DNA from 3 places in the Blautia sp. MSK.20.85 genome. Region 3 is predicted to be linked to each of the others. Evidence: riboswitches for the same ligand, from Rfam matches in the RefSeq annotation. Region 3 holds a riboswitch; each other region holds the start of a gene.

The links. Region 3 has a riboswitch for cobalamin ahead of G5B12_RS13650 (leucine-rich repeat domain-containing protein). Riboswitches for the same ligand answer to the same signal wherever they lie in the genome.
Region 1: it holds a riboswitch for cobalamin, as region 3 does, so the genes downstream of both, G5B12_RS09815 (sirohydrochlorin cobaltochelatase) here and G5B12_RS13650 (leucine-rich repeat domain-containing protein) in region 3, are expected to answer to the same signal.
Region 2: it holds a riboswitch for cobalamin, as region 3 does, so the genes downstream of both, nikB (nickel ABC transporter permease) here and G5B12_RS13650 (leucine-rich repeat domain-containing protein) in region 3, are expected to answer to the same signal.

The regions. Positions count from the first base shown of each region.
Region 1 covers NZ_JAAIUN010000015.1:23,212-29,491, reverse strand. The annotation lists gene G5B12_RS09825 (DNA internalization-related competence protein ComEC/Rec2) at 1-1,003, shown strand, start outside; gene G5B12_RS09820 (NAD(P)/FAD-dependent oxidoreductase) at 1,126-2,505, shown strand; cobalamin riboswitch at 2,758-2,933, shown strand; gene G5B12_RS09815 (sirohydrochlorin cobaltochelatase) at 3,090-4,394, shown strand; gene G5B12_RS09810 (hypothetical protein) at 4,516-5,529, shown strand; gene G5B12_RS09805 (ABC transporter substrate-binding protein) at 5,526-6,280, shown strand, end outside.
Region 2 covers NZ_JAAIUN010000003.1:126,063-132,342, forward strand. The annotation lists gene hisB (imidazoleglycerol-phosphate dehydratase HisB) at 1-99, shown strand, start outside; gene hisIE (bifunctional phosphoribosyl-AMP cyclohydrolase/phosphoribosyl-ATP diphosphatase HisIE) at 119-1,399, shown strand; gene G5B12_RS02855 (M14 family metallopeptidase) at 1,495-2,454, shown strand; cobalamin riboswitch at 2,743-2,932, shown strand; gene nikB (nickel ABC transporter permease) at 3,122-4,060, shown strand; gene nikC (nickel transporter permease) at 4,061-4,891, shown strand; gene G5B12_RS02870 (ABC transporter substrate-binding protein) at 4,952-6,280, shown strand, end outside.
Region 3 covers NZ_JAAIUN010000030.1:12,518-18,797, reverse strand. The annotation lists gene G5B12_RS13660 (prenyltransferase/squalene oxidase repeat-containing protein) at 1-1,578, opposite strand, end outside; gene G5B12_RS17590 (DUF4430 domain-containing protein) at 1,599-3,023, opposite strand; cobalamin riboswitch at 3,343-3,534, shown strand; gene G5B12_RS13650 (leucine-rich repeat domain-containing protein) at 3,624-4,451, shown strand; gene G5B12_RS13645 (DUF4430 domain-containing protein) at 4,531-6,280, opposite strand, start outside.

The DNA of each region.
Region 1 (6,280 bases), on a different contig from region 3:
TGTTTTTTTGATTACAATCCTGTTTATGGGACAGTATATAAAAGAACCGATGAGGCGGGAACAGGAAGCGGGTATGAAATCAGAGTTATCCAGCCGGGATAAAAGAATCCCGGGAAAGATCCAAAGGAAACTCCGGACAGTCCGGGCAGCAGCCGGCGCATTGATGATAACAGGAATTCTGATCCTCGGGTTTCATCCGGCAGGAGACCTGAAAGTGACCTGCCTGGATGTGGGGCAGGGAGATGGCATCCTTGTAGAGACTCCGGATAATCACCATTTTCTTATTGACGGAGGAAGCAGCAGCCAGTCGGACCTTGGAAGATACTGCCTTCTGCCGGCTCTGAAAAGTCAGGGGATTTCTTATTTGGACGGGCTTTTTATTTCCCATACAGACAAGGATCATATCAGCGGGGCGAAGGAACTTCTGGAATATATGGGAAATGGACTCACGACCATCCGGGCAGGATATCTGGTGCTTCCTTCATGGGCGGAAAAGCCGGAGGCCTGGGAGGAACTCTCGGATGCGGCACAAAAAGCCGGAATAAAAATTGTGACAGGAAAAAAGGGAGATGAGCTGCATTGTGGTCTGGTATCTTTTTCCATCTTGTGGCCGGAGAAAAACGCCACAGGAAAAGATGTGAATGAGGAGGCAATGGTGATGGAACTCTCGTTTGGAGAATTTCAGATGCTTTTTACCGGGGATATCGGAGCAGACACGGAGAAAAAGCTTCTGGCGTCCGGGATATTAAAGGATGTGGACTGTCTGAAAGTGGGACATCATGGTTCCCGTTATTCTACCACGGAAGCGTTTCTTGAAAAAATAAAGCCGGAACTGGCGATCATTTCCTGTTCTTCCACCAACACTTACGGGCATCCGTCGCCGGAAACCGTAGAGCGTCTGGAAGCGGCCGGAAGCCAGGTGGAATATACCATGAAAAACGGTGCCATTACTGTGGAAACCGATGGAAAAAAGCTTAAGATATATAGGTTTCGGAGGGACTGAAAAATTTTTTCAAAAACCGAAAAAAACAGGTGACTTTTGTACACACTTGTTGTAGAATAGTCAGGGTTTGTGCGAAAACGAAACATTGAAAACAGGCAACACAAGATAAGGAGTTTTTATTTATGAAATATGACGTACTGATCGTAGGAGCAGGTCCTGGAGGAATCTTTGCAGCCTATGAGCTGATGAATAATGATCCGGAGAAAAAGATCGCGGTTTTTGAAGCCGGCCATCCTCTGGAAAAAAGAAAATGTCCTATTGACGGAAAGAAAGTAAAATCTTGTATCCACTGTAAAACATGTGCGATCATGAAAGGATTTGGCGGTGCAGGCGCTTTCTCCGATGGAAAATATAATATCACCAATCAGTTTGGCGGAACGCTGTATCAGCATATTGGCAAGGATACAGCCACAGAACTGATGGAATATGTAGATAAACTGAATCTGATGCATGGTGGAGAGGGAACCAAGCTTTATTCCACCACAAACAGTGAGATCCGTAAGCTCTGTCTTCAGAACGGCCTGCATCTTCTGGATGCATCTGTCCGCCACCTGGGAACGGATATCAACTATGTAGTACTTCAGAATCTCTATGAAAAGATGAAAGCCCATGTAGATTTCTATTTTGACGCGTCCGTTGACAAAGTGGAGAAAACAGAAGACGGCTATGCAGTTGTTGTAGGTGATGAGCGTTACGAGGGAACTTACTGCATCATCTCCGCGGGACGAAGCGGAAGTAAATGGATGGAGACTGTATGTACAGATCTTAAGATCCCCACACTTTCCAACCGTGTGGATATCGGTGTCCGTGTGGAGCTTCCGGCAGAGGTGTTCAGCCGTCTGACCGATGAGCTTTACGAGAGCAAGATCGTTTACAGAACCGAGAAGTTTGAGGATATGGTCCGTACTTTCTGTATGAACCCGAGAGGTGTTGTGGTTAATGAGAACACCAATGGAATCATCACAGTAAACGGCCACAGCTATGAAGATCCTGCAAAACACACTAACAATACAAACTTTGCGCTTCTGGTATCCAAACATTTCTCAGAGCCGTTCCATGACAGCAACGGATATGGTGAGAGCATCGCAAGACTTTCCAACATGCTTGGCGGTGGTGTTATGGTACAGCGTTTCGGAGATCTGATCCGTGGAAGACGAAGCACAAAAGCACGTATTGAGGAGAGCTTCGTAACACCGACTCTTTCCGCAACACCGGGAGACTTAAGCCTTGTTATGCCGAAGCGTATCCTGGATGGAATCATCGAGATGATCTATGCTCTGGATAAGATCGCACCTGGAACAGCAGATGACGATACTCTGCTTTATGGTGTTGAGGTTAAATTCTACAACATGGAAGTTGAGATCGATGAGAATCTGGAAACCTGCCACAAAGGTCTCTTTGTTATCGGAGACTGCAGCGGTGTGACACATTCTCTTTCCCATGCATCCGCCAGCGGTATCTATGTAGCCAGATACCTTGAGCAGGAGTACTTCAGTAAATAATATGAGCGGCCCTTTTCTGCTGTCACAGTGATGGCGGAAAGGGGCTGCTTTTATGTTGTAGGAAATCACTGTACCATAAATAAAAAACATAAATCATATAAAACCATGCATAATGTGCATGAATATTGAAAGGAGTATGTTGAAAATAACTGACAGATGCAGGGGAAGCACCATGATTCGTCCGACAGCAATCTTGACAATTTTGTGATTTTGTGGTAAAAAAATAAGTAACCAGGTAAAATCGAATATGTACAAATGTTATGGCAATAAGGTTGCGTCCAGTCGGATGTGCAAAAGAGAATCCGGTGAGAATCCGGAACGATACCGTCACTGTGAACGGGGAGCTGTTTTTAAATACCACTGGGAAACCGGGAAGGGAAAGCAGTGTGGAACCAAGTCAGGAGAACTGCCTTATTGTGAGATCCAGGATTCGCGGTCTACGAATCTGTATTCTCAATAACAATACAGAACTTCTTTTTATGTGTATTGCGAGAGAATCGTGTGTGAGCAGGCGGCCGCAGAAAGCAGCCGTTTTTTTGTACATATCAGTATTCTGGAAATACATGAAAAGAGGACGATAAGAAATGAAAAGAAAAACAATGTTAGCTCTGATGCTCGCAGTTTCCATGACATGCTCTATGGGTGCAGCTACAACAGCAATGGCAGCAGATGATTCCGCTACAGAAGAGAGCGCAGATGAGAGTACTGAGGCAGCTGATACCACAGAGGCTTCTGATGAAGACCAGAAAGCAGCTGACAATGTAGCAGCTCTGATCGACAAGATCTATGTTCAGGAGAGAACTGACACAACAGATGAGGACTGCAAGGCAGCCAAAGAAGCATGGGATGCTCTGACAGACGCTCAGAAAGAACTGGTAGAGGGCGAGAACGCTGATCCGGATTACTTCGGACGTGACACAGGAGACGCTTCCAAAGACGATCCACGTAACCAGGATGAGATCGGTGAGAACGAGCTTCTGGTAGTAAGCTTTGGTACTTCCTTCAATGACAGCCGTGCAGAGGATGTCAAAGGAATCGAGGATGCTCTTGCAGAAGCTTATCCGGACTGGTCTGTAAGAAGAGCATTTACAGCACAGATCATCATCAACCATGTAGAGGCAAGAGATGATGAAGTGATCGATAACATGCAGCAGGCTCTTGACCGTGCAGTAGAGAATGGTGTTAAGAATCTGGTTGTACAGCCTACTCATCTGATGCATGGTGCTGAGTACGATGAGATGACAGAAGCGATCAATGGCTATAAAGATAAATTCGAGTCTGTAGCTATCGCAGAGCCAATGCTCGGTGAGGTTGGAGACGATGCAACCGTGATCAACGATGACAAGAAAGCCGTTGCTCAGGCAATCACAGATGAGGCTTGCAAAGAAGCCGGATTTGACAGCATGGATGCAGCAGCTGAGGCTGGCACAGCATTCGTATTCATGGGACATGGAACATCTCATACAGCTAACATTACATACGATCAGATGCAGACACAGATGGAAAACCTTGGATTCAAGAACGCATTCATCGGTACTGTAGAGGGTAAACCGGAAGATACAGCCTGCGACAAGGTTATCGAGAAGGTAAAAGAGGCAGGATACAAGAACGTTGTTCTTCGTCCGCTGATGGTTGTTGCCGGAGACCATGCAAACAACGATATGGCCGGTGATGATGAGGATTCCTGGAAGAGCCAGTTTGTAGCATCCGGAAACTTCGAGAATGTTGATACACAGATCGCAGGTCTTGGACGTATCGAGGCTGTTGAGCAGCTTTATGTAGATCATACAAAAGCAGCTATCGACTCCATCGGAAGCACAGATGAGTCCGCAGATTCTGACGCAGCAGCAGATACAGAGGCTGATTCCGCTGAGGATTCCGCAGAATAATAAATATGAAACGATCTGAGTGAGCTCAGATACCTATAAGAAATCCATGTAACTGCCCGGAAAGATCAGGAAGACTGTCTTCCGGGCAGATTGCTGTATCTATGGAAGGGAGAAGATTATTATGAAAAAACGTTATGTAAACTTAATCCTTGCAATGGTAAGTGCATCAGCCATGGCCCTTGGCTCTGTGCCTGCAATGGCTGCAACAGATTCCGCAAAAACCGAATCTGCCCAAAACGATTCCAAAGAGGATGCAGAAGCTTCCAATGAGAAAGAGGCAGACGCAGCCAAGACAGATACCCTGGAAGATGGTGTTTATACAGCAGAGTTTGACACAGACAGCAGTATGTTCCATGTAAATGAGGCCAATGACGAAAAAGGAGAGCTTACGGTCAAAGATGGCAAGATGACCATCCATGTAAGCCTGGTTTCCAAGAAGATCGTAAATCTGTTTGCAGGAACTGCAGAAGATGCACAGAAGGATGGCGCCGAGATCATTGAACCTACCACAGATACAGTAAAATACAGCGACGGTTATACAGAGGAAGTTTACGGGTTTGATATCCCGGTACCTGCCATTGATGAGGAATTTGATGTGGCACTTCTGGGAGAAAAAGGTAAATGGTATGACCATAAAGTCAGCGTCAAAGATCCTGTAAAGACAGGTGATGTGGAAGAAACAACTGATGATACAGACAAAAAAGAAGACTCCTCCGACAAGGAGACTGCAGAAAAAGCAGATGCTTCCAAAGATGAGAAAACTTCCGATGACAAGAAATCTGAGGGAAAAAAGCTGGAAGATCTGAAACTGGAAGACGGAACTTATGAGTTCGATGTAACCCTCACAGGCGGAACCGGAAGAGCAACGGTAGAATCTCCGGCCAAAGTAGAGATCAAAGACAAAGAAGCTACAGCAATCATCATCTGGAGCAGCCCGAATTACGATTACATGATCGTGGATGGCGAAAAATATGAGCCGGTGAACAAAGACGGAAATTCCACATTTGAGATTCCGGTGACTGTTTTTGACACAGAGATGGAAGTGACTGCAGATACTGTAGCCATGAGTACTCCTCACGAGATCGACTACACCTTGAACTTTGATTCTTCAAGCATGAAAAAGGAAGAAAAATGAAAAAAATAATTTCATACATATTTCTGACATTGACGCTTGTGCTGGGCTGCGCGTTTGCCGTGCAGGCCGCAGAGACAGAACATAAGCCTGCGGATATTCCGGGTCTTACTTTTGATCACAGCATGGAACTTTCCTATGCAAAGGAATTCAATGTGGATTACTACAACGATGGCTATACACTGATCACTATCGATCAGGAAGGGCAGTTTCTTGTGGTTCCCGAGGGAAAAGAAGCGCCGGAGGGACTGGACTCTGATATTGCGGTCCTAAAACAGCCGTTAAACAATATTTATCTGGTGGCAACCTCAGCCATGGATCTTTTCCGGGCCATTGACGGGATCGACAGTATCAAACTTTCCGGAACCAAGGAAGATGGATGGTATATCCAGGAAGCCAAAGACGCCATGGAGCAGAAAAAGATGATCTATGCCGGCAAGTACAGTGCGCCGGATTATGAGCTGATTCTGAACGAAGGCTGTGACCTTGCCATTGAATCCACCATGATCCATCACAATCCGGAAGTCCAGGAGAAACTGGAACAGTTCGGGATCCCTGTAATGGTGGAACGTTCCAGCTATGAAAGCCATCCCCTTGGAAGAACTGAGTGGATGAAACTTTATGCAGTCCTTCTTGGAAAAGAAGATGTGGCAGAAAAAGTTTTCAAAGAGCAGACAGACAAACTGGATAATGTGCTTACAGCAGATAAAACAGATAAGACCGTAGCGTTCTTTTATATCAACTCCGTAGGCGC
Region 2 (6,280 bases), on a different contig from region 3:
GCAGAGGCTATGTTTAAGAGCTTTGCCAAAGCCCTTGATGCGGCAACACAGTACGATTCCCGGATCACAGACGTGCTTTCTACCAAGGGAAGCCTCTGATACATAAAGGAGACTACTTATGAACAAACAGTTGATCCCATGCCTTTATCTTCAGGCAGAAAAGGCAGTAACAGGATTTGGACAGAGAAATCTTTTCGGAGATGGAAATGTAGAGACACTTGCAAAATTTTACGGCGACAATGGAGCAGATGAGCTTCTGGTGTTTGACTTTTCTTCCGCAGATGCTGAGCATGGCCGTGCGATCGGAAAGATCCGGGATATCTGCCAGGCATCCGAGATCCCGGTGATCGCAGCAGGAAACATCAAACGTATGGAAGACGTAAAAAAACTGATCTATGCAGGCTGTGCCAAGGTTGTATTAAATTTTTCAAAGAAAAGTAATATTGAGCTTCTTGAGGAAGTATCCAGACGTTTTGGAAAAGAACGTATGATGATCAGTATTTCTGATCTGAAGGAATTTACAGAAAATCAGGAGCTGATCGAAACTTATGCAGACAGTGTTCTGGCTCTGGATACAGTGGAAAATGAAATCGCACAGATTTCGCAGATTTCCATTGTTCTCCACACGGACGAAAGCAGTCAGGAAAAAGTTCTGGAGCTTTTAGGGGAAACCGCCGTGTCCGGACTTTGCGGTGCTTATGTGAGCAGCCTTGAAAATGATCTGCATACATTAAAAGAGACCTGCGAAAAAGCCGGAATTCCGGTGAATACCTATAAAAGCAATATTGCATGGTCCGATTTTAAATTAAACAGTGATGGAATGGTTCCAGTTATTGTCCAGGATTACCGGACAGATGAAGTGCTGATGCTGGCCTATATGAATGAACTGGCTTTTGATACTACACTGAAACTGGGAAAAATGACATACTGGAGCCGCAGCCGGAATGAACTCTGGACAAAAGGCCTGACATCCGGACATGTACAGTATGTAAAATCCCTTACCATTGACTGTGACAATGATACGATCCTTGCCAAGGTGGATCAGGTGGGGGCTGCCTGCCATACAGGAAACCGTACCTGTTTCTTCAAACCACTGATGAAGAAAGAGTACGATGATACCAATCCACTCCACGTATTCCAGAATGTGTACGATGTGATCACAGACCGGAAAGCGAATCCGAAGGAAGGTTCCTATACCAATTATCTTTTTGATAAGGGAATTGACAAGATCCTGAAAAAAGTCGGTGAAGAATGTACAGAGATCGTCATTGCCGCCAAAAATCCGGATAAAGAAGAGATCAAGTATGAGATCTCAGATTTTCTCTATCACATGATGGTACTGATGGTGGAAAAAGGTGTCAGCTGGGAAGAGATCACCAGAGAACTGGCAAAAAGATAGAATTAAAAAAAAGACATATACAATTTTGGTTAGGCATGGTATACTTATCGGAACAAAGTGCGGAAATATAAGAAAAAGGGAAAGGGAAACAGCCAATGATCAAAATTGATGACTGGGTGATCGAAAAAGGAGAAAAAGCACAAGGTAAGATTGAGATCACAGGATGCGGCATGGCGATGCCGGCGACTGTGATCTGCGGGGTGGAAGACGGACCGACGATCCTGATCACAGCAGGAGTACACAGCGCCGAGTATGTAGGAATACAGGCGGCGATGGAACTTGCGAAAGAATTTCAGCCGGAGGAACTGAAGGGAAATGTGATCATCATTCCGCTGGTCAATGTCAGTGGATTTGAACATCGTACCATGAGTATGGTCTATGAAGATGGTAAGAATCTGAACCGTGTTTTCCCGGGAGATCCTGAGGGGACAGCTGCAGACCGCATTGCCTATACCATGGTGACGAAACTTTTTTCCATAACGGATTATTATATTGATCTGCACAGCGGAGACGGATATGAGCAGCTTCATCCATATGTTTATTATGTAGGGGTTGTAGATGAAGAGACGGCAGAGAAGTCCTTACATATGGCAAGACATATCGGTGTCAAATATGTGGTCCGCTCTACAACTGCTACAGGTGGTGCCTATAATTATGCTTCTTCTCTTGGAATTCCAAGCATTCTCATCGAGAGGGGCGGACACAGTTACTGGACCTGGGAGGAAGTGGAACAGGACAAAAGAGACGTCCGTCATCTTGTGTTTCATCTTCAGGGGAAGAAATGTCACGGACTGAAACATTACCGTCAGATGCTTCTGGAAAATGTGGTATATGAATATGCACCATATACCGGATGCTGGTATCCATCCAAAAAGCCTGGAGAGTACTTCTTTAAAGGAGAAGACCTGGGTGAACTGAGAGATTACTACGGAAACCTGCTTTATACATCCATTGCAACAGAAAATGGAGTTGTACTTTATCAGACAGCCAGCCTGAATATTATTGAGGACGGACCGATGATCGCCTATGCAGCGATCACAGAGACGCTGACCTGATATTCGCAGAGCTTTTCCACCAAAAATTGTTTTATTCAATTCCTATAGAAGCGATAAGAAAACCGGATTTTACCGTTTGTTGTTCTGTTTGTAAAAACAAACGCGTAAAATCCGTATTTTTTTGACAAATCGGATAAACTCAGTTGTTAAATACCTAACGGGGTATATGTACAATTCAAACAGCTTTGACAAAATTGATAAATATTCTAAAAATACAACATTTTTCTATGGACAACAGCAATAGATTTATCATATAATAAATCCGTAATTTAACAGCATTTGCTGATTTTTACATCAGTCGTTGCAAGTTCCGAGAGGATTAATAGGGAAACCGGTGTAAATCCGGTACGATCCCGTCACTGTAATGGGGAATCCTCAGATAAAATACCACTGGCCGGGTGCGTGAGAAATAGGGCCGGGAAGGTGTCTGAGGGTGAGGAGCCTGAGTCAGGAGACCTGCTTGTAATTGTTTTAAGATGATTCTTACGGAAGATAGGAAGCAAGTTTTTTTGTGTGTGCCCGTATTTCGTCACGGGCTTTTTTCGTGCGTATTTCTAAAATTCCATGCATTTTCTGCATATAAAGAATCCCATTATAGTTATTATTATCTTATATAAGTTGAAACGGCTATGCTAAAAATCACATCAAATGAGGAAAGGAGTAAAACGTGACAAAGAAACAAGTAGGAAAAAGATTTCTCCAGATTATCATTGTATTATTTGGAATCAGCTTTTTCACATTTGGACTGACCTACCTGTCACCTGGTGATCCTGCGGAGATCATGTTGACAGAGTGTGGTAATCTTCCAACACCAGAACTTCTGGAACAGACAAGACATGATCTCGGCCTTGACCAGCCATTTCTTGTGCAGTATGGTTCCTGGCTGAAAGGTGTTGTAACAGGAGATATGGGACAGTCCTATTCTTTCAAAATGCCGGTAACGGATAAACTGGTATCCTGTTTCTGGCCGACGCTGAGGATGTCGTTGCTGGCACTTCTGATGATGGTCATTATTTCCATACCGCTTGGAATACTGGCCGCTGTATATCAGAACAAATTCCCGGATTATTTTGTAAGAGGAATTACCTTTGTGGGAGTATCTGTTCCAAGCTTCTGGCTGGGCCTGATCCTTCTCAGCATCTTTGGTGTTCAGCTTCGCTGGATCAATGTTGCCGGAGGCAGTACAGATTTTAAATCCATGATCCTTCCGGCGCTGACACTTGCACTTGCCATGTCTGCAAAGTATACCAGACAGGTAAGAAGTGCAGTACTGGAGGAACTTCACCAGGATTATGTCACAGGTGCAAGAATGCGTGGGATCAAGGAAAGAGTCATTCTCTGGAAACACGTTCTTCCTAATGTAATGCTTCCGCTGGTAACACTGCTGGGGCTTTCCCTTGGAAGTCTTCTGGGAGGTACTGCAGTTGTAGAGATCATTTACAACTGGCCTGGAATGGGAAATATGGCAGTAAAGGCAATTTCCTGTCGTGACTATCCTCTTGTACAGGGCTATGTACTCTGGATCGCGATCCTGTACATGTGCATCAACCTGCTTGTGGATCTGTCCTATACTTATCTCGATCCAAGACTTAAGGAGGATAGATAATTGAAAAAGGTATTACGAACATTCAAAGAAAATAAACAGTTCACTCTTTTCTTTATTCTGGGTCTCGTGGTGATCGGTGTTGCGATCTTTGCACCGCAGCTTTCCCCATATGATCCGTTGGATGCAGTTATGACCGAATCACTGCAGGAGCCAAGCTCCGCTCATCCGTTCGGAACGGATAAGCTTGGACGAGATCTTCTTTCCCGTGTTATCTTCGGAACAAGAACCTCTCTGATCATGACCTTATGTCTGGTTGCGGTGATCTTTGTGATCGGTACATTTTTAGGAGTTATCGCCGGATATTTCGGTGGTGTTGTGGATGCAGTGATCATGCGTATCGCGGATATGATGATCTCATTCCCCGGCCTTGTTCTGGCCATTGCCATTGCCGGTATGCTCGGACCGAATCTGGTCAATGCCGTTATCTCCATTGCGGCTGTAAGCTGGACAAAATATGCCCGCCTTGCAAGAAGTATGGTTTTGAAAGTCAAGAAGAGTCTTTACATAGAGGCAGCTGTGGTAAACGGAACAAAGACCTGGAAAATTCTTCTTGTACACGTTCTTCCCAACATGGTAACCCAGATGGTGGTAACTGCAGCGGCAGATATCGGAACCATGATGCTGGAACTGGCTTCCCTTTCATTCCTGGGATTTGGTGCAACCGCGCCGACACCGGAATGGGGACTGATGCTGAATGAAGGAAGGACCTACATGGCAAAAGCGCCATGGCTTATGATCTACCCTGGTATCGCTATCGTGATCTGTGTTGTTGTTTTCAACATGCTTGGAGACAGCATCCGTGATGTACTGGATCCGCGCCAGGATCAATAAAACAACTCTGTAACAAACCAACACCATATGATCAGTATTATTTATCTTTAGGAGGATGAAATGAGAAATAACGTAGTTAAAAAAGTGCTGGCTGCTACACTTGCATGCATGATGACTTTTTCCATGACAACAGTGGCTCAGGCAAAAGGTGACAAAAAAAGTGATAAGGAGATCACCATCGGAGTAACAAGCTTTGCAGATACACTGGAGCCGACAGAGCAGTATTTCAGCTGGGTAGTATCCCGTTATGCGATCGGAGAGTGCCTCACAAAATTCGATGAGAACGGTGAGATCGTTCCATGTCTTGCAGAAGAATGGGAGAACAGCGACGATGGAAAAACATGGACCTTCAAGATCCGTGAGAGCGTAAAATTCTCCAACGGCGACGATATGACACCAGAGATGGTAAAAGCTTCCATCGAGCGTACCGCTGAAAAGAGTGACCGTGTTCCGGAATTCTTTGATCTCGACAGCATCGAGGTTGATGGACAGAACCTGATCTTCCACCTGAACAGAGCAAATGCAAACATGGCCGGATGCCTTGCAGACCCGCTGTTTCTGATCGTAGATACAAATGTAGATGATTCTACATTTGCCATGGAAGGACCGATCTGTACAGGACCTTACGCAGTAGAGTCCTTCAACCCGACAGATTCCTGTGTCGTAGTAAAAAATGAGAACTACTGGGATGGAGAAGTTCCCCTTGATAAAGTTACACTGAAATGTGTGGATGACCAGACAACACGTTCCATGGCTCTTCAGACAGGTGAGATCGATATCGCTTACAACCTGAAAACAGAGAACCTGGTTGAGTTTGAGGGAAATGACAATTACGACATCCAGGAGCTTCAGTCTCTTCGTTCCACCTATGCATTCATGAACCAGAACGAGGATCATGCACTCAGCGATAAGGCACTTCGCCAGGCACTTCTCCGCGGACTTGATAAGGAGACATACTGCAACACTCTTCTTGAGGGTGGTGCAACAGCCGGTAAAGCACCGGTTCCTCCAACACTTGACTTTGGATTCGATGATCTGAAAGATGAGAATGCTTACGATCCGGATGGCGCAAAGAAGATTCTTGAGGAAGCTGGATACAAAGATGTTGACGGTGACGGATTTGTAGAGACTCCGGACGGAGATCCGCTTGTTCTTGATTTCGTTATTTACACAAGCCGTGCAGAGCTTGGTGTATACGCACAGGCAGCACAGGCCAGCCTGAAAGAGATCGGTATCAATGTAAACCTGAATACTGTAAGTTATGAGACACTTCTTGACATGAGAGATTCCGGTCAGTATGACCTTCTGATCTGGAACGTACTGGTTGCCAACACAGGTGATCCGGAGAACTACTTAAGAGAGAACTGGTACAGCTCTTCCGCAAACAAT
Region 3 (6,280 bases):
TGTCTGGTCGAAATCGGACAGCGGCTGCAGAAGATTGTATCCTCCTACATCGGTAACATCTTCTCCAATGGCTGTAAGCGCCAGAACTGCCCTGGAATATTCCGTATATTTTTTATCATGGAGTACACCTTTTTTCTGTTTCACCACATCCACAAGATTGGATTTATAACGGCTGTAAACCGATGCGTCCACAGGCTGGCCGCTTCGCATAAGGCCGATCACCATCCATTCGCCGCACAGCGTTCCGTTTACAGGTGCGCTTTTTTCTGCCATGGATGCCAGATGTTCTCCGGTTTCTTTATAAATGGTATTAAAACTTGCCGTATTGGAAGCAGAAGCTGCCTCTGCGTCTCCGGATGAGAAAAGTTCCTCTTCCGTATCCTTTGCCGCGGATTTCTCCTGAGCCTTCTGTGCTTCTGATACTTCCAGTTCCGCCGCGTCTTTCTTTTTCAGAGTTACGGCATAAACATCTCCGTAACCTTCCTGATCCTTTGCGGTAAAAAGATAGGTCTCCTGATTTTCTTCCAGGTGACAAAGGTAAGAATCTCCGTCTACAGGAGTCCAGTCCTCATCTCTTTCTCCTTTTTCGTAATAGGTCAGATCATCTCCGTCCGGATCCTGAAAGATCTCACTGAGAGATACGTTCCAGTAACCTTCGGTTTCGTAAGTTTCACTTTCCGGGATGTCTTCCTGACGTTTGGGAAGATGATTCTCGGAATCGTTTTCGGCGATGTCCGTGTCTTTTTTATCGGTATCTTCAGCGGCAGGATCTTCATCTCCGATGTTCTCACCACCAGATTCTCCGGTATTGTCCTCTTCGTTACCGGTGTTCTCACCAGCTTCATTGCCGGAATCTTTCCCGTCATCAGCCGCATTTCCACTGTCTTCACTTCCGGAATTTTCGCCGTCCGGATCCGCATCTTTTTCGTTCCCCGAATTTTCTGCGGTATCACCTGATGTATGATCTGCAGCCGGATCTTCTTTATCCAATGCTGCCGGATCCTTCTGCTCTCCGTCCTTTTTCCCATCTGTAGCATCCAATCCACTATGGTCTTCAGCGGACGGATCCAACACCTGAAGACAGACAGTCTTACTTTCTACGTAAGCGTTTTCGTCTGTTTCTTCTGAATTCCAGATCCGGACTTTGTAGTAGAAGGTTCCGGCTGTATCTGTAACCGGTGTATACTCCTGTGTATCTTCATACTCCGGCTGGCTGTTTTCCCCCTGCTGTTCCCCGGTCTGTTCTTCTTTTGTCTTTTCCTGGCTGTCGGACTTTCCTATTTTGTAAAAATTCTCGTTGTCATCACTTTTCAGCCACAGATATTTCAGCTTGCCGGATTCTTCCGTCTGAACCTTTAAAGGCTCTGCCTTTTCATTGAGATCATATGTAATGGTCTCCTCCGACAGGTCCTCCGTGATCACCGGCAATTTTTTTTCTGCTGTGTCAGAAGCTTCTGATCCAAACGATCCGAAATCGGAACTTTCGTCTGTTTCTGCCGCCATAATTGAAACAGGAGCTCCCGGCTGCCCCACAAGAGCAGCCGTCAGCATCAGTGCCAGAAATTTTTTTCTCTGCATATCTTTTACTCCCTTTGCTGTCACTCACCGTTATATTCCGCACCGACATCCGCGCCAAGACCATTGCAGGTAAAGCACCACACAATGTCGTCTCCGTCCTCCAGTGTGTACTTGGAACATCCGTAATTCGGGAACCATCCGTTTACTTTATACATCCATCCGGACTGTGCTCCACAGTCAAATTCATACAGGTTGTTGATTCCCTGAATATAGTAACTGTCATACATAGGCGTCCAGGAATATTCCAGCTGGATTCCGGCGTACTCACAAACTCTCTGAAGTACTTCAAAAACGGTTTCTCCCTCTGTAAACTCTACGGTACTGGTATCCAGGATCACTCCGTTTGCCGGCACATAAGCTTCTTTTCCGGCTGTCAGATTGTCCATATTATTAAGGATGGTATCGCAGAGGATCGTGATGGTACACTGCTTGGTATCCTGAGAATCCCCGTCACCGGAACCATCATCAGAACTGCCGTCATCGGATACATCTCCATCACTGCCTGCGGTGTCTTCTCCGGAAGAATCCGTCTCATCCTGAGAAGCATCCGGTGTGTATTCCTGTGTTGTGTTCTCTCCGCTGCCTGCAGTGTCTGCGGTATTTCCGTCTGTTGTATCGGAATTCTGTTTCGCAGATCCATCTGCAGACTTTTTATCATCCGATTTTTCTGAAGTCTTCGGAATCTTGTTTGTAGAATTTAAACTCTTCTCAAGAGCTGCTTTCTTCTCTGCGGCTCTGTCATCCAGAACTTTCTGAAGTTCCTCCGGTGTAAAACATAAACTGTCTTTATCTGCGCATCCCAGCAGCTGCTGGATCATATATTCATTTAATGCTCCTGCTGAGATCTTACTTGTTTCTACTTTCCAGCTTCCGTCCTCACTTTTTGTCATCTGAGCACTTTCGCCGGCTGTTACGGTTGTGGTTTTTCCGTCCGCTCCGGCCAGTTCCACTTCATCCTTAAATACATACACAGCGCCGCTTCCGGACTGTGCGCTTACGGAAAAGACTCCTGTCTCAAAGGTAAGCGTATTTTCATCAAGAGCGATCTCTGCTTTTCCCACAGAATCCGTAAGATCCGCAAAAACCTCTCCCTGATCCGCAGTAAGTTTCAAATTGTTTTTTTCTACGGATTCCGCAGTAAGTTTCGTATTTGCGTTAAGTGAAAGTGTATTGTTTTCTCCGGCTGAAAGCTCCGCTGTGGTTCCGTTCTTCGTCTCAAGAATATCTCCGGCTCTCAATGCCACATTTTTTTCCAGGCCGTAGCCCACACCGTTTCTCTGAATATTGGCCACACCTTTTACGTTCTTTGTCATAAGAACGCTGTCCGATCCTTTATCAAACCATCCTTTCAGATTTCCCACTGCCATCACTCCGCATCCGGCAATGACCAGGATCAGTACTACCATGATCACATTAAACAGCGTCTTTTTCCTCTTACTTTCCATTCTTCCTCCTTTTCTCTGCACAAAAAAAGCAACAAAAAAGGTAACGGAAAATAATCCCTCTTTTCCAAGGGGATTCCGTTACCTGATAGATGTTCCTATGCGCAAACCAATGCTACCTTACATGAAAGAAAAACCGCCCGCCGACTGTACGGCATCGCACTTACATGTACAGGAATCACACCTGTTTGCACGTCTTTCTTTTCTATGAAATTTTATACTGAAATTATAGTTTATTTCCTCTTGTCTGTCAAACGAAAACCCGGAAAACAATTGTATCTGTCCTTTTTCTGTGATATAATAATCAGACACCCAAAAATATTAAATATAGACGTTTTCAAGTTCCGGTTTTTTCCTGCAGAAAACCGGATTAAAAGGGAATAAGGTGAGAATCCTCAACAGACGTGCTACTGTATTTGCTTAGTTTATCCGTGAACCATTGTAATTTATCGTATAAGAAGGGGATAAACGTGACTGCATAAGTCAGGAGATCTGCTTGGAAATACTGCCGGCTATTACACGTATGATAAATGGAGAATTCTTTTTTGACATCGTATCTGCCTGTGATGCGGTGTCTTTTTTTATGTTGAAGGAGACTTTTTTATGTCAGGTACTTATTACAGATCCAGTCGTGTCATTTCCAAAAACAACGCAAGAAACTATCTTTCCTCAAATGTAAAGATCCCTGCGCCAATTGAATATATCGCGTCGGAAGCTTTTCAGAAAAAGACCAAGATCTCCTCTGTCTGTTTTCCGGACACGCTTAAAAATATCGGCGCCAGAACCTTTCAGGGCTGCACTCTTCTGAAAGAAGTATTGCTTCCCACCCAGGTGGAAAATATGGGATCCAACGTATTTTCTCAATGTAATTCCCTGAAAAAAGTCATTCTTCCTCAGGCACTTTCTTCTATCCCGAGAGCCGCCTTTCAGGAGAACCGAAAGCTTGGATGTGTGATCTTTCCCCATGATTCACAGATTTCCCGGATCCGCTCCGAAGCTTTTTCACAGTGTACCTCCCTGGAATCCCTTCAGCTGTCTTCCGCACTTACCCTCATCGAAGACCGTGCTTTTTACCGCTGTAAAAATCTCCGTTCCGTGGATTTCCCGGAAGGTCTGAAACGTATCGGAAAAGAGGCTTTTTATTTTTGTGCCATAGAAGAACTTCATCTTCCCCAGTCCCTGGAATTTTTGGACGAAAGCGCATTTTTTAAGTGTATGAATCTTACTTATGTCTGTCTTCCCACAAATATCCATTATATCGGCAAATGGGTATTCCACGGATGTAACCGTATGAAATATCTGGAGATCCGACACGATCCCGATTTTATCGGGCCATGGATCATCAACCGTGCCTGTACCATCCGGTGTTATAAAGGTTCCAAAGTAGATGAGTATTGTAAGGAATTTGATTTTAAAGTTGAATATTTATGATCAAATGATCAAAAACGGCATTTTTTCACATTTCATTCTGTGAAAAAATGCCGCTTTTATTTTTCAGGGGATAACAGCTTTATTTAACTGTTACCTTGCATGTTACTTTTTTGCTTCCGCTCTTTACGGTGATCACTGCTGTTCCTGCTTTTTTTGCTGTGATCACACCTGTGCTGCTTACGGTTGCCACGTTCTTATTGGAAGAAGTGTAAGTAATCTTCTCACCGGATGTGAACGGTGTACGTACCGGTTTCAGGGTTGTCTTTGCTCCTTTTTTCAGAGTAAGGGCAGATTTTACACCTGTGATCTTTGTTGTTTTTACTGTAGATTTCTGAACAGTTACTGTGATATAAGCTTTCTTTTTGCTCTTTAAGGTTACGGAAACTTTTGCTGTACCAGCTGTTTTTCCGGCTTTAATCACACCTTTGCTGCTTACAGTTACGATCTTTTTGTTGGTAGTTCCCCATGCCTTTACAGCATCACCGTTGGCAAGTCCTGTTACTTTCACTCTGGATGTGGACTGATTTACTTTCAGAGTGATCTTTGTTGCGTTCAGTTTCAGGGTTGGAGTCAGTTTTTTGCCGTAAGGTCTGGTTGTCTTTGTTTTATAACCGCATTTGGAGCAGACTTTTGTCTGTACTGCCGGTTTGAATACGGTTGCTTTTGTTGTTGTTTTCCAGGTGTAAGTATGTCTTGTCTTCGGGATACTTACTGTCTTTGTTGCGCCGCAGACTGTACAGGTATATGTTTTCACACCTGCTGTTGTACAGGTAGCTGCTTTTGTTACTTTACCTTTGTCATAGGTATGTGCTGCATATCCGTTCTTTCTCTCATTGCTGGAGATGTTGCACCAGGAATTTTCGTTTTTGGAATTTGCACATTCATGCCAGTGGGCGTTTTTGTCAAATGTCCATGCTGTCTCCCAGACATGATTCTCTTCTTCCGGATAGTAGTCTGTGTAATGAAGAACGATCTGGTCATTGTTCTTTACTTCCTGCTCGGAAACTCCAAGATCCGGATAAGAGCCGTTTAATGTATACATCCATCCGCTGTATTTTCCGTTTGTAAACTCGCCAAGTGTAACATCACCTTTTGTGATGGACGCAATGTAGTTTCCGGATGGATTCTCGCATGTCATGTTGTTGGCAAGTAATGCTGCGTCAATGACATCTTTTGCCGTAGAGCCTTCTACAACGGTATACTCACTCTGCTCCAGCCAGGTCTCCAGATTTCCTGCATAGTAGGTATGATACTGATGATCTTTATCACTGTCGTGAACCTGGTCACCTAAGATCGTAAGGGAAACTTTGATCTTCGGCACTACCAGTTTGGTAAGCTTATCTGCATCTGCACCGAGAGGATCATCGGTACGGTTATGCTGTGCTTTCGTTGCACCGGAAATACTTGGCCTTCCGTTTTCTGAATTGTAATAAGTTACGCCTTCCACAGGTGTGGGATTTGCATAATTTGTATCAACGAAATCGATCGCTCCGATTCCTTTTACATCTTTACAGGTATACTCATTGTTCTCGATGATGTTGTATTTATCAATACCTTTGATGTAACCGATCACACCGCCGACACGTGTTCCGTTTGTTGCGCTTACCGTTCCCTCAAAGGAGTTGTTCTGAATATACTGGATACCGTTGTCCCAGCACTGTACCATACCGGTCTCAGAACCAAGGATACCACCTACATAGTCATTTCCTGTGATCGTTCCGTTGGAATAGCAGTCCTGAATCGTTACACCTGGTGTGTTCGGCGCAGAAGATTCACCCCACCGTGTTCCGCCGTATCCGCCGCCGGAAATACCACCTGCGTAATTTCCG